Regions from separate parts of the Lysinibacillus sp. HST-98 genome, predicted to be linked through region 1. Evidence: riboswitches for the same ligand, from Rfam matches in the RefSeq annotation. Region 1 holds a riboswitch; the other holds the start of a gene.
The links. A riboswitch is a leader RNA that binds a small molecule or an ion and turns the genes downstream of it on or off. The one in region 1 is predicted to bind cyclic di-AMP.
Positions count from the first base shown of each region.

Region 1 (4,615 bases):
CAGTATCAGACTTAGTACTATTAAGACACCACCTAAAATACCAACAATTCCACCTGGGACAAAAAACTCTGCAATTAAAAGGGCTAACCCAACAATAAATAACAATAATGTTTCATATCCCGCAAAGCCGGCCACCATATGTCCAAAGAAGAATAAACCAAGTGCTGATAAGCCCATTATACCTGGAACACCAAATCCTGGCGAATAAAGCTCCATCACAAGTCCTAAACTAGCGATAGACAATAGAATAGGTACAATGATGGGATTTGTAATAAAACGAGCTAATTTTTCAGAAAAGGTCGGTTCAATGGGAACAACATCACTACCATTCAAGTTGGTTACGTCTAAAAGCTCCTGAAAATCCTTAACCGTCCCTTCAGAATATTTAACCTTTAATGCTTCTGAGGCAGATAGGGTTAACAAATTCTTTCCGCCAGCACGGTATTCTGGTAGTTCATAGTTGGTATCTGCCATTGCTAATGCATACTTAGGGTTGCGCCCTGACGTTTCTGCTGCTGCTTTCATTTGAGCAAGCCAAGCGCTATTAGCCTTTAGGTCGGCCGCATTACCTGCTGAATCGATAACTGCCGCTGCACCGATTGTTCCATTTGGAACCATGTAGATCTCATCCGCATGTAAGGCTAAAAAAGCTCCTGCTGAGTGCGCATCCTTATTAATATAAGCAATCGTCCTTATTTGCGTTGCATCCATAAGCATGGCGATATCATTGGCCGCATTCACAAAACCGCCAGGCGTATGTATTTCTAAGATAATCGCCTCTGCATTGTTTTCTTCAGCCTCTTTAAAAGCTCGTTCTAAAAATGCATGAAGTCCTCGTTCTACTTCATTATGAATCAGAACATGATAAACCTTATTACTGGCAAAAGCCGAAGTTAATGGAAACGCTAACAAAAAAGTCATCCATATCACTAGTAAATAGCTGAGGATTCTCCGTTTTCGCATCTTTTCCCCTCCCTTCTAACATGCCTCTCCTCTGTATATACGGTCAATCATGCGAAAAGTTTCACAAATCTTAAAAATTTATTCACTTATTTATCATTCGATCTAATGCAATTACCAACAGTATGTGCAAAAAAGCCGAATGAATCAAAGTGAATTCATTCGGCTTTTTCATATGTACGTAAAGTTGAGCAATGTAAAATACCTGAAATTAATCAAAAATGTGATTAATTTCAGGTATAACTTTGTCTGCTCAGTGAATCATACAATTGCGTGTTATGAACGTAGGGATTTTTAATGGGAAATTAAATTACCACTTACGTTTACGTGCAGCTTCTGATTTCTTTTTACGTTTTACGCTAGGTTTTTCGTAGAACTCGCGCTTTCTAACTTCTTGAATTGTACCACTTTTTGATACAGTACGTTTGAAGCGGCGAAGAGCATCTTCAAGCGATTCGTTTTTGCGAACGACAGTTTTTGACATCTCTCTTTCCCTCCCTCCGAACACACGTCAATACACAATTAGGCAAATCACCTTCTGTTGTGTACTAAAAAATTATATCGTATTGTCTAATAATGGTCAATAGAAAGTATGCGAAATTATCAAGTGAATTTTTGGTTTTATTTTTGCTCGAATTATTCATACAGAAATCGCCCACAATAAAAATAATTACATTTTCCTAACAATTAAGGGGTTTACAAAAAATAGAATAAGGGCGTAGAATAATCACATTCAATTTCATATCGGCCAAATCTCAACTATTTGAGAACGGAGGAACCAATTTTTTGGGGTTAATTCTGCTTTAGCAGAAGGGATGAGAAAGCTCTTTCGCCATCCTACCCGTCAGCTAACTTCGTCGGCTAAAGCGAAGGAGGTCGTTATTGACCACCATTATGAGCATGCTTTCTGTCATTTTCATGCTCTTATCGTAGGTCTTTTTATTATGCCATTTAACAAACAGTTGTTTACTATTCAGAATTGAGGAAAATAAAATGAACAATTTTAAAAGAGCATTAAACCCTCCAAAAGTTCTCGTATTGGGCTTTGCTCTCATTATTGCCATAGGGACGTTTCTTTTAACAATGCCATTTTCTACAGAGGATGGGAAGGGTTTGCCCTTTTTAGATGCTTTATTCACTGCTACATCAGCTACTTGTGTCACTGGATTAATTGTAGTTGATACAGGTGATACGTTCTCTACTTTTGGCGAAGTGATTCTTTTATTCTTAATCCAAATTGGCGGTTTAGGATTTATGACATTTGCCACATTATTATTTTTACTGCTTGGAAAGAAAATTTCATTAAAAGAAAGACTGCTGCTTAAAGAAGCATTTAATAATATCTCCATAGCTGGTCTTGTTCGATTAGTAAAAAGAATATTGCTTTTTACAGCATGTATTGAAATAATTGGTGGTCTTATTCTATCGATTCGTTTTTCTTTTGATATGCCCATTGGAAAGGCCCTTTATTTTGGATTTTTTCATGCCATATCCAACTTCAACAACGCTGGCTTCGATTTAATGGGTGGCTTTAACGGAATGACTGCCTATGTTGATGACCCCTTTGTTGTTTTCACCATCTGTGCTCTTATTACAATCGGTGGATTAGGCTTTATTGTTATGAATGAATTGTATGAATATCGTGTGACTAAAAGGCTTTCTGTCCATTCAAAAATAGTCTTAGTAACCACACTTTTGCTAACTGCTAGTGGAACCATTTTGATATTTTTGTTTGAGTATGGCAACCAAAAGACACTTGGATCATTATCCGAATGGGGTAAAGTGTTAGGTTCGCTTTACCAAGCGGTTACACCACGAACTGCTGGCTCCAATACACTGGCTATTGGAGACTTAACGCATTCTACATTATTTTTAATGATCATTTTCATGTTTATTGGGGCAGGCTCTGGGTCGACTGCTGGAGGTATTAAAATCACAACCTTTGCTGTTTTAGTGGCTACTATGTGGTCACAAATTCGAGGAAAAGAAGATGTCGTTCTCTTTAAACGTAGAATTGTCACTGAAACTATTTTAAAGGCTTTGACGGTTACAATGTGTGGAGGATTAATTGTTGTAGTCGTGACGATTCTTCTCAGTATCACGGAACAGCATCATAGCTTTATGATGTATTTATTTGAGGCTACCTCTGCATTTGGTACTGTTGGTCTTTCGATGGGCCTAACCCCAGATCTAACACCTGCTGGTCGTCTTCTTCTGGTTATTACCATGTTCGCAGGAAGAGTAGGACCACTAACCATTGCTTTTGCCATTGCAAAACGAAGAAAAAAAGAGAGTTTCCGCCACCCAAAAGGAAACATTATGATTGGATAACCAAATGAGAGGAAGGCAAAACGCTATGACCATTAAACAATACGCTGTGATTGGCTTAGGTAGATTCGGAACAAGCGTCGCTCGCAGATTGCATGAAGCTGGACAGGAAATATTAGGAATTGATATAAATGAAGAAAGAGTAGAGGATGCCGAACCCTATGTGACTCACGCTGTGGTTGCAGATACAACAGAAGAAAAAGCCTTAAAATCGATTGGTATTGGTAACTTCGATTGTGTTATCGTGGCGATCGGTAATGATATGCAATCTAGTATTTTAACCGTCTCTTTATTAAAAGAGCTAGGGATCAAAAAAGTGATTGCAAAGGCACTGGGTAAAAGACATGGGCAAGTGTTAGATAAAGTAGGAGCTGATTGGATTATTTACCCAGAAAGGGATATGGGTGAACGTGTGGCTAATCAACTCCTATCCCCAAATATGTTGAATTATATCGAATTATCAAAGGAATACAGTATTGAAGAAATTATGATTCCTTCCAAAATGGCTGGACAAAACCTTCGTGACTTAGACTTGCGTGCAAAATATAACGTCAGTGTAATTGCGATTGTGCGCGAGGGAGAAATTATTATCTCCCCTTCTCCTGAGCAAATTATTGAAAAGGAAGATTTATTAGTAATGATTGGTCATCGAAAAGATCTTAGCTTATTCTCAAATATTCAATAACCACAACAAGGCTGTGTCAAGTTCACCTTGATACAGCCAGCCATTTTTGTCTTAGAAAACTTTCTTTTGATCTCTATCATCTTTTAAAATTTCAACAGCCTCTCTGAAGCGTTGGGAATGAACAATTTCCCGTTCACGTAAAAACTTCAAACTATCATTTAAATCCGTGTCATCTGATAAGTCAATAATCCATTGATATGTGGCACGCGCCTTTTCTTCAGCTGCAATATCCTCATACAAATCCGCTATAGGGTCACCCTTTGCTTGAATATAGGTTGCTGTGAATGGTACACCTGAGGCGTTTTGATAGAATAGAGCCCGATCGTGATTTACATAATGATCACCCAAACCAGCTTCTTTCAGCATTTCTGGTGTTGCATCCTTTGTTAGCTTATAAATCATCGTGGCAATCATTTCTAAATGTGAAAATTCCTCTGTTGCTATATCGGTCAATAACCCTACTACTTTGTCAGGAATCGTATAGCGCTGATTCATGTAGCGTAGAGCGGCTGCCAGTTCCCCATCCGCTCCTCCATATTGTTCAATTAAAAACTTTGCAAGCATTGGGTTACATGTACTAACTTTTACCGGATACTGGAGTTTCTTTTCATAATACCACAAAGATTTTTCCTCCTAGTCTTT
Region 1 is NZ_JAENHX010000001.1:629,203-633,817, forward strand. Features, by position in the region: gene JIN86_RS03160 (NfeD family protein) at 1-963, opposite strand, end outside; gene rpsU (30S ribosomal protein S21) at 1,271-1,444, opposite strand; cyclic di-AMP (ydaO/yuaA leader) riboswitch at 1,697-1,838, shown strand; gene JIN86_RS03170 (TrkH family potassium uptake protein) at 1,954-3,291, shown strand; gene JIN86_RS03175 (potassium channel family protein) at 3,317-3,973, shown strand; gene JIN86_RS03180 (manganese catalase family protein) at 4,025-4,594, opposite strand.

Region 2 (4,615 bases), on a different contig from region 1:
GTACCTTCTATTACCTATACAATGCCTGCCATTTGGATCGACGGAACGGTGGTGGACATAACTTTGCAGCAATCTATGGAAGAAGTAGAGCGGACATTAGATTTGTTAAAGTTCATCTTAGTTGTTGTATCTGTTGTGGCATCGATTCCTATTTTCCTAGCGAGCTTTGTACTCGGTCGACTTATTTTATTACCGTTAGAACGTTTAAATGAGACCATGCGCAAAAGTGCATCTACTGGGAAATATGAAAAAATAGATACCACAGAAAAAGGTGGGGACGAATTAACAAACATAAACCGCACTTTTAATATGATGATGGAGAAGCTTGAACAACATTATCAGAAGCAACAAGAATTTGTATCAAATGCCTCCCATGAATTAAAAACTCCTATAACTGTCATTGAAAGCTATGCAAAACTACTCCTAAGGAGGGGGTTTGATAATCGGGAGGTTGCTCAGGAATCCTTACAAGCTATTGCCAATGAATCATCTCGTATGCATGAAATGGTATTGCAATTGCTAGAACTAGCTAAAAACAAAGAGCAATTGGACGTTCATTTCGAACAACTAGAGCTTGCCCCGTTCTTAAATAAAGTAGCTTTACAAATGGAACAGGCTTATCATCGAACATTTAGAATTGATGAGCAGATTCCAAAGTATATTTATAGTGATGAAAAAATATTGAAGCAACTACTTTTTATTTTGCTGGATAATGCTAGGAAATATAGTGAGGATGAAGTACGTATTCAAGCCACTGAAACAACCAATCATGTACGTATTACCATCCAAGATTTTGGTATTGGTATTCCAATCGAGCATATTCCTCATTTGTTTGAGCGTTTTTATCGTGTAACAGAGGATCGTAATCGTAAAACAGGTGGTTCGGGGCTAGGGCTAGCAATAGCACATGAACTGGCACAACAACTAGGTATAACAATAGATGTGAAAAGTAAGCTAGGGGAAGGCTCGAGCTTTACTTTATGTATACCAAAGGAGGGACAGCAATGAAAAAGTGGATGTTAGTAATTGTTGGTATTATCCTTTGTAGTGGAGTAATTTGGTTTGTTCAACATCGTTATTTTTACGTTCAACCTATTAGTGAAGCGGAGGCTATTCGCCATATTGAGACTATCTACAATGGTCATGTTACACAAGTTGAAAAACAAGGAAATACCTTGGAAATGCTTTTTACGCGAGAGAATGTCAAGTATGCAGCTATACTTGATGTTACGACACAAAAGGTAACTGCTCTAATCATGAAAGAAGGACAAAGTAAATTACTATTAACAGAAAAGCAGATCAGACAAATGGTTAAAAAGGAATATGGAGATGTAGAAAGCGTTATGCTTACAGACTCCGTTTATACTGTACGTGTTGAAAATAAGAAAATTCAAATGGATTTAACCCTTGATGGTTATACTGGCGAACTACTGGCAGAGAAAAAGGTTGAGCCACAAGAACAACCTATCGAAGAGCCTATTATTACTGAGCAACAGGCTATTCAAATAGCTCTTAAGCAATTAAAGGGTGAAGTGGATTCAGTTGATTTTGAAGAAACCTCAGAGGGTGGTTACTATTTAGTTGAGATTGAAACGCAGGAGGACGAAGCTACATTTCAAATTCATGCTGTTTCAGGAAAAGTACTGTCTGTAACATGGGATGACGATCATTAAATCATTCTCATGAAATTCTAATGTTCCTCTTATAGTTCTATCATCTTCACTTGGTAAGCTAAGTTTAGATAAAACAAAGGAGAGATGAACATGAAAAAAATGATAATGATTCCAGCACTAGTAATTACTCTTGGAGTGGGTGCAGCGATTGGCTCGACGACTTTATTATCAGGAAATGCCCAAGAAAAAAAGGTCTTATCCATGCAGGAAATTGAGAAGAAAGCGCTAGCGGTAGTGGATGGTACAGTTGCCAATATCGAATTTGACCAAAATCAGTTTAGCTCTATTTATGAAGTAGAGGTGTATACAGATACAGAAGAATATGATTTAAAATTTGATGCTTATAGTGGGAAATTACTCAAGCAGAAAAAGGAACGTCTAGATGACGATGATTGGGATGATCATATTCCTGCTACGACTGCTACAACAAAAATAATTACAAAAGAGCAGGCTGTCAAGACAGCCCAAACAAAAGCAAAGGGTAAAGTGACAAAAATTAAACTTGATGATGGTGTATATGAAATTGAATTAAAAGACGGTCAATATGAATACGAAGTAGATGTGGATGCAGTCTCTGGGAACATTATAGATTTTGAACAAGGCTTTGATGACTAATTTAATGAGCTGTCTTAAAGGGAGAACATACCTTTAAGGCAGTTTTATTGTTTTTATTGTGGGTATTTACTAGATATTCAGGAAATTTACTTTAAGAAGTGGTTATTTATATGTTCAAAAAAGAAAAATTTTCTTCTTTACTTTTTCAATTAGCAGGCGTACTATGACATCATTATAAAAGTTTCAAATTTCTAAATCGCTGAAGCAACTAAACGCGGGGGAACCAATTTTGATGGATGGCATAGCCATTCTTGGGGTGAATCTCTTCCTTTTGGAGGAGTAGGGCTACTCAGGCCCGAATCCGACAGCTAACCTCGTAAGCGTTAAGAGCAGAAAAGTGGAGCTTGGCAGACGGATGAGCGTCTACAAGTCTTATTTAGTGATGACTTGTAGGCGTTTTTTGATGTCATTTAGAAAGGCGAAACACATTCTATGAAACTAGAAGGTGTTTATCAATGAAATCCTCATTCAAACGTTATGTAATCGGCAAACCATTAAGATCCGATGCGTTAGGGGAACAAAAGCTAAGTAAAACAAAGGCATTGGCTATATTATCGTCAGATGCATTGTCGTCAGTAGCCTATGGACCAGAACAAATTTTAATTGTTCTGATGACGGTAGGTACAATGGCTTTTTGGTATACTTTACCTATTGCCGCTGGAGTGGTTATTCTACTCGTGGCATTGATTTTATCCTATCGTCAAGTTATCTTCGCCTATCCACATGGGGGAGGCGCTTATGTCGTATCACGAGAAAATTTAGGCGTGAATGCAGGTCTTGTTGCAGGGGGTTCTTTGCTTGTTGATTATATTTTAACGGTAGCAGTAAGTGTGTCGGCTGGGACAGATGCCATTACATCTGCATTTCCAAGTCTTCATGCTTATAATGTACCCATTGCTATTATATTTGTGATTTTCTTAACGATTTTAAACTTGCGAGGTGTAACAGAGTCAGCCTCTATCTTGGCTTACCCAGTTTATCTATTTGTAGGCGTTATGCTGTTGCTAATCGGGATTGGGCTCTATAATGTGGCAACTGGACAGGTGCCTGCAGAGTTACATCCAAAGATTGGTACACCAGTGGCAGGGATTAGCCTATTTATTTTATTAAAGGCATTTGCATCAGGAAGTTCAGCGTTAACAGGAGTAGAGGCTATTTCTAACGCCATACCTAATTTTAGAAATCCTGCTCCAAATAATGCTGCTAAAACGCTTTTAGTAATGGGCGCCATTTTAGCCGTTTTATTCATCGGGATTGTTAGTCTAGCTTATTTTTATGGCGTTGCACCAACAGAAGAAGCAACAGTCGTTTCCCAACTAGCAGAAGCTAGTGTTGGTCGGAATTTTCTTTATTATATTGTCCAGGGGACAACTGCAATGATTTTAGTACTTGCCGCAAACACAGGGTATTCAGCATTTCCCTTGCTTGCTGTGAATTTATCGAAGGATGGTTTTATCCCAAGAATCTTCCAAATCCGAGGGGACCGTCTTGGCTATTCAAATGGTATTTTAATGCTAGGTATTGCTGCCATTGTTTTAATTATACTTTTTGACGGGGCCACAGAGCATTTAATTCCGCTCTATGCAGTAGGCGTATTTATTCCCTTTACATTAGCGCAAACGGGGATGATGAGAAAATGGTGGCGCGAAAAACCTAAAGGCTGGGTAGCAAGATTTACGATCAATACAATTGGGGCCGCTATCTCTTTCATCGTGGCAATGATGTTTTTTGTGACAAAAATGTCTCAAGTTTGGCCAGTGTTTATCTTTTTACCAATTATTATTTTTGTATTCCATCGCATTAAGCAACATTATCAAGCTGTTGGAGAACAGTTAAGATTAAATCATGAGGAACTGGCTACTATTGAGGGGAATGTTTTCATTGTGCCAGTAGCTGGTATAACAAAGGTGGTTGAAAACTCTCTACATTATGCCAAATCACTTAAGGTTGATAAAGTGATAGCCTTTTACGTAGCTTTCGATCAAGCAGATGCAAAAGCTTTTGAAGAGAAGTGGAATGTCTGGCAACCTGATGTACGATTAGTTACCTACTATTCACCATATCGCAGCATTACACAGCCATTAATTAAATTTATTGATAAAGTAGAACATCAATGTACGAAGACAGGTCATAAAGTAACGGTTGTTATCCCTCAATTCTTACCGAAAAAAGGGTGGCATCATATGCTACACAACCAATCGAGTCTTCTCATTCGTACATCATTGTTATTTCACAGAAATGTCGTCATTATGACAGTACCGTTCCATTTATCAAAATAATGCTAGCAAGCTAGAAAATAGTCTGTTATAATCAGTACGTTGATTGAA
Region 2 is NZ_JAENHX010000015.1:13,360-17,974, forward strand. Features, by position in the region: gene JIN86_RS22460 (sensor histidine kinase) at 1-1,008, shown strand, start outside; gene JIN86_RS22465 (PepSY domain-containing protein) at 1,005-1,673, shown strand; gene JIN86_RS22470 (PepSY domain-containing protein) at 1,764-2,288, shown strand; cyclic di-AMP (ydaO/yuaA leader) riboswitch at 2,476-2,625, shown strand; gene JIN86_RS22475 (APC family permease) at 2,744-4,567, shown strand.
Region 2: linked by a shared signal. The riboswitch ahead of JIN86_RS22475 (APC family permease) and the one ahead of JIN86_RS03170 (TrkH family potassium uptake protein) in region 1 are both predicted to bind cyclic di-AMP.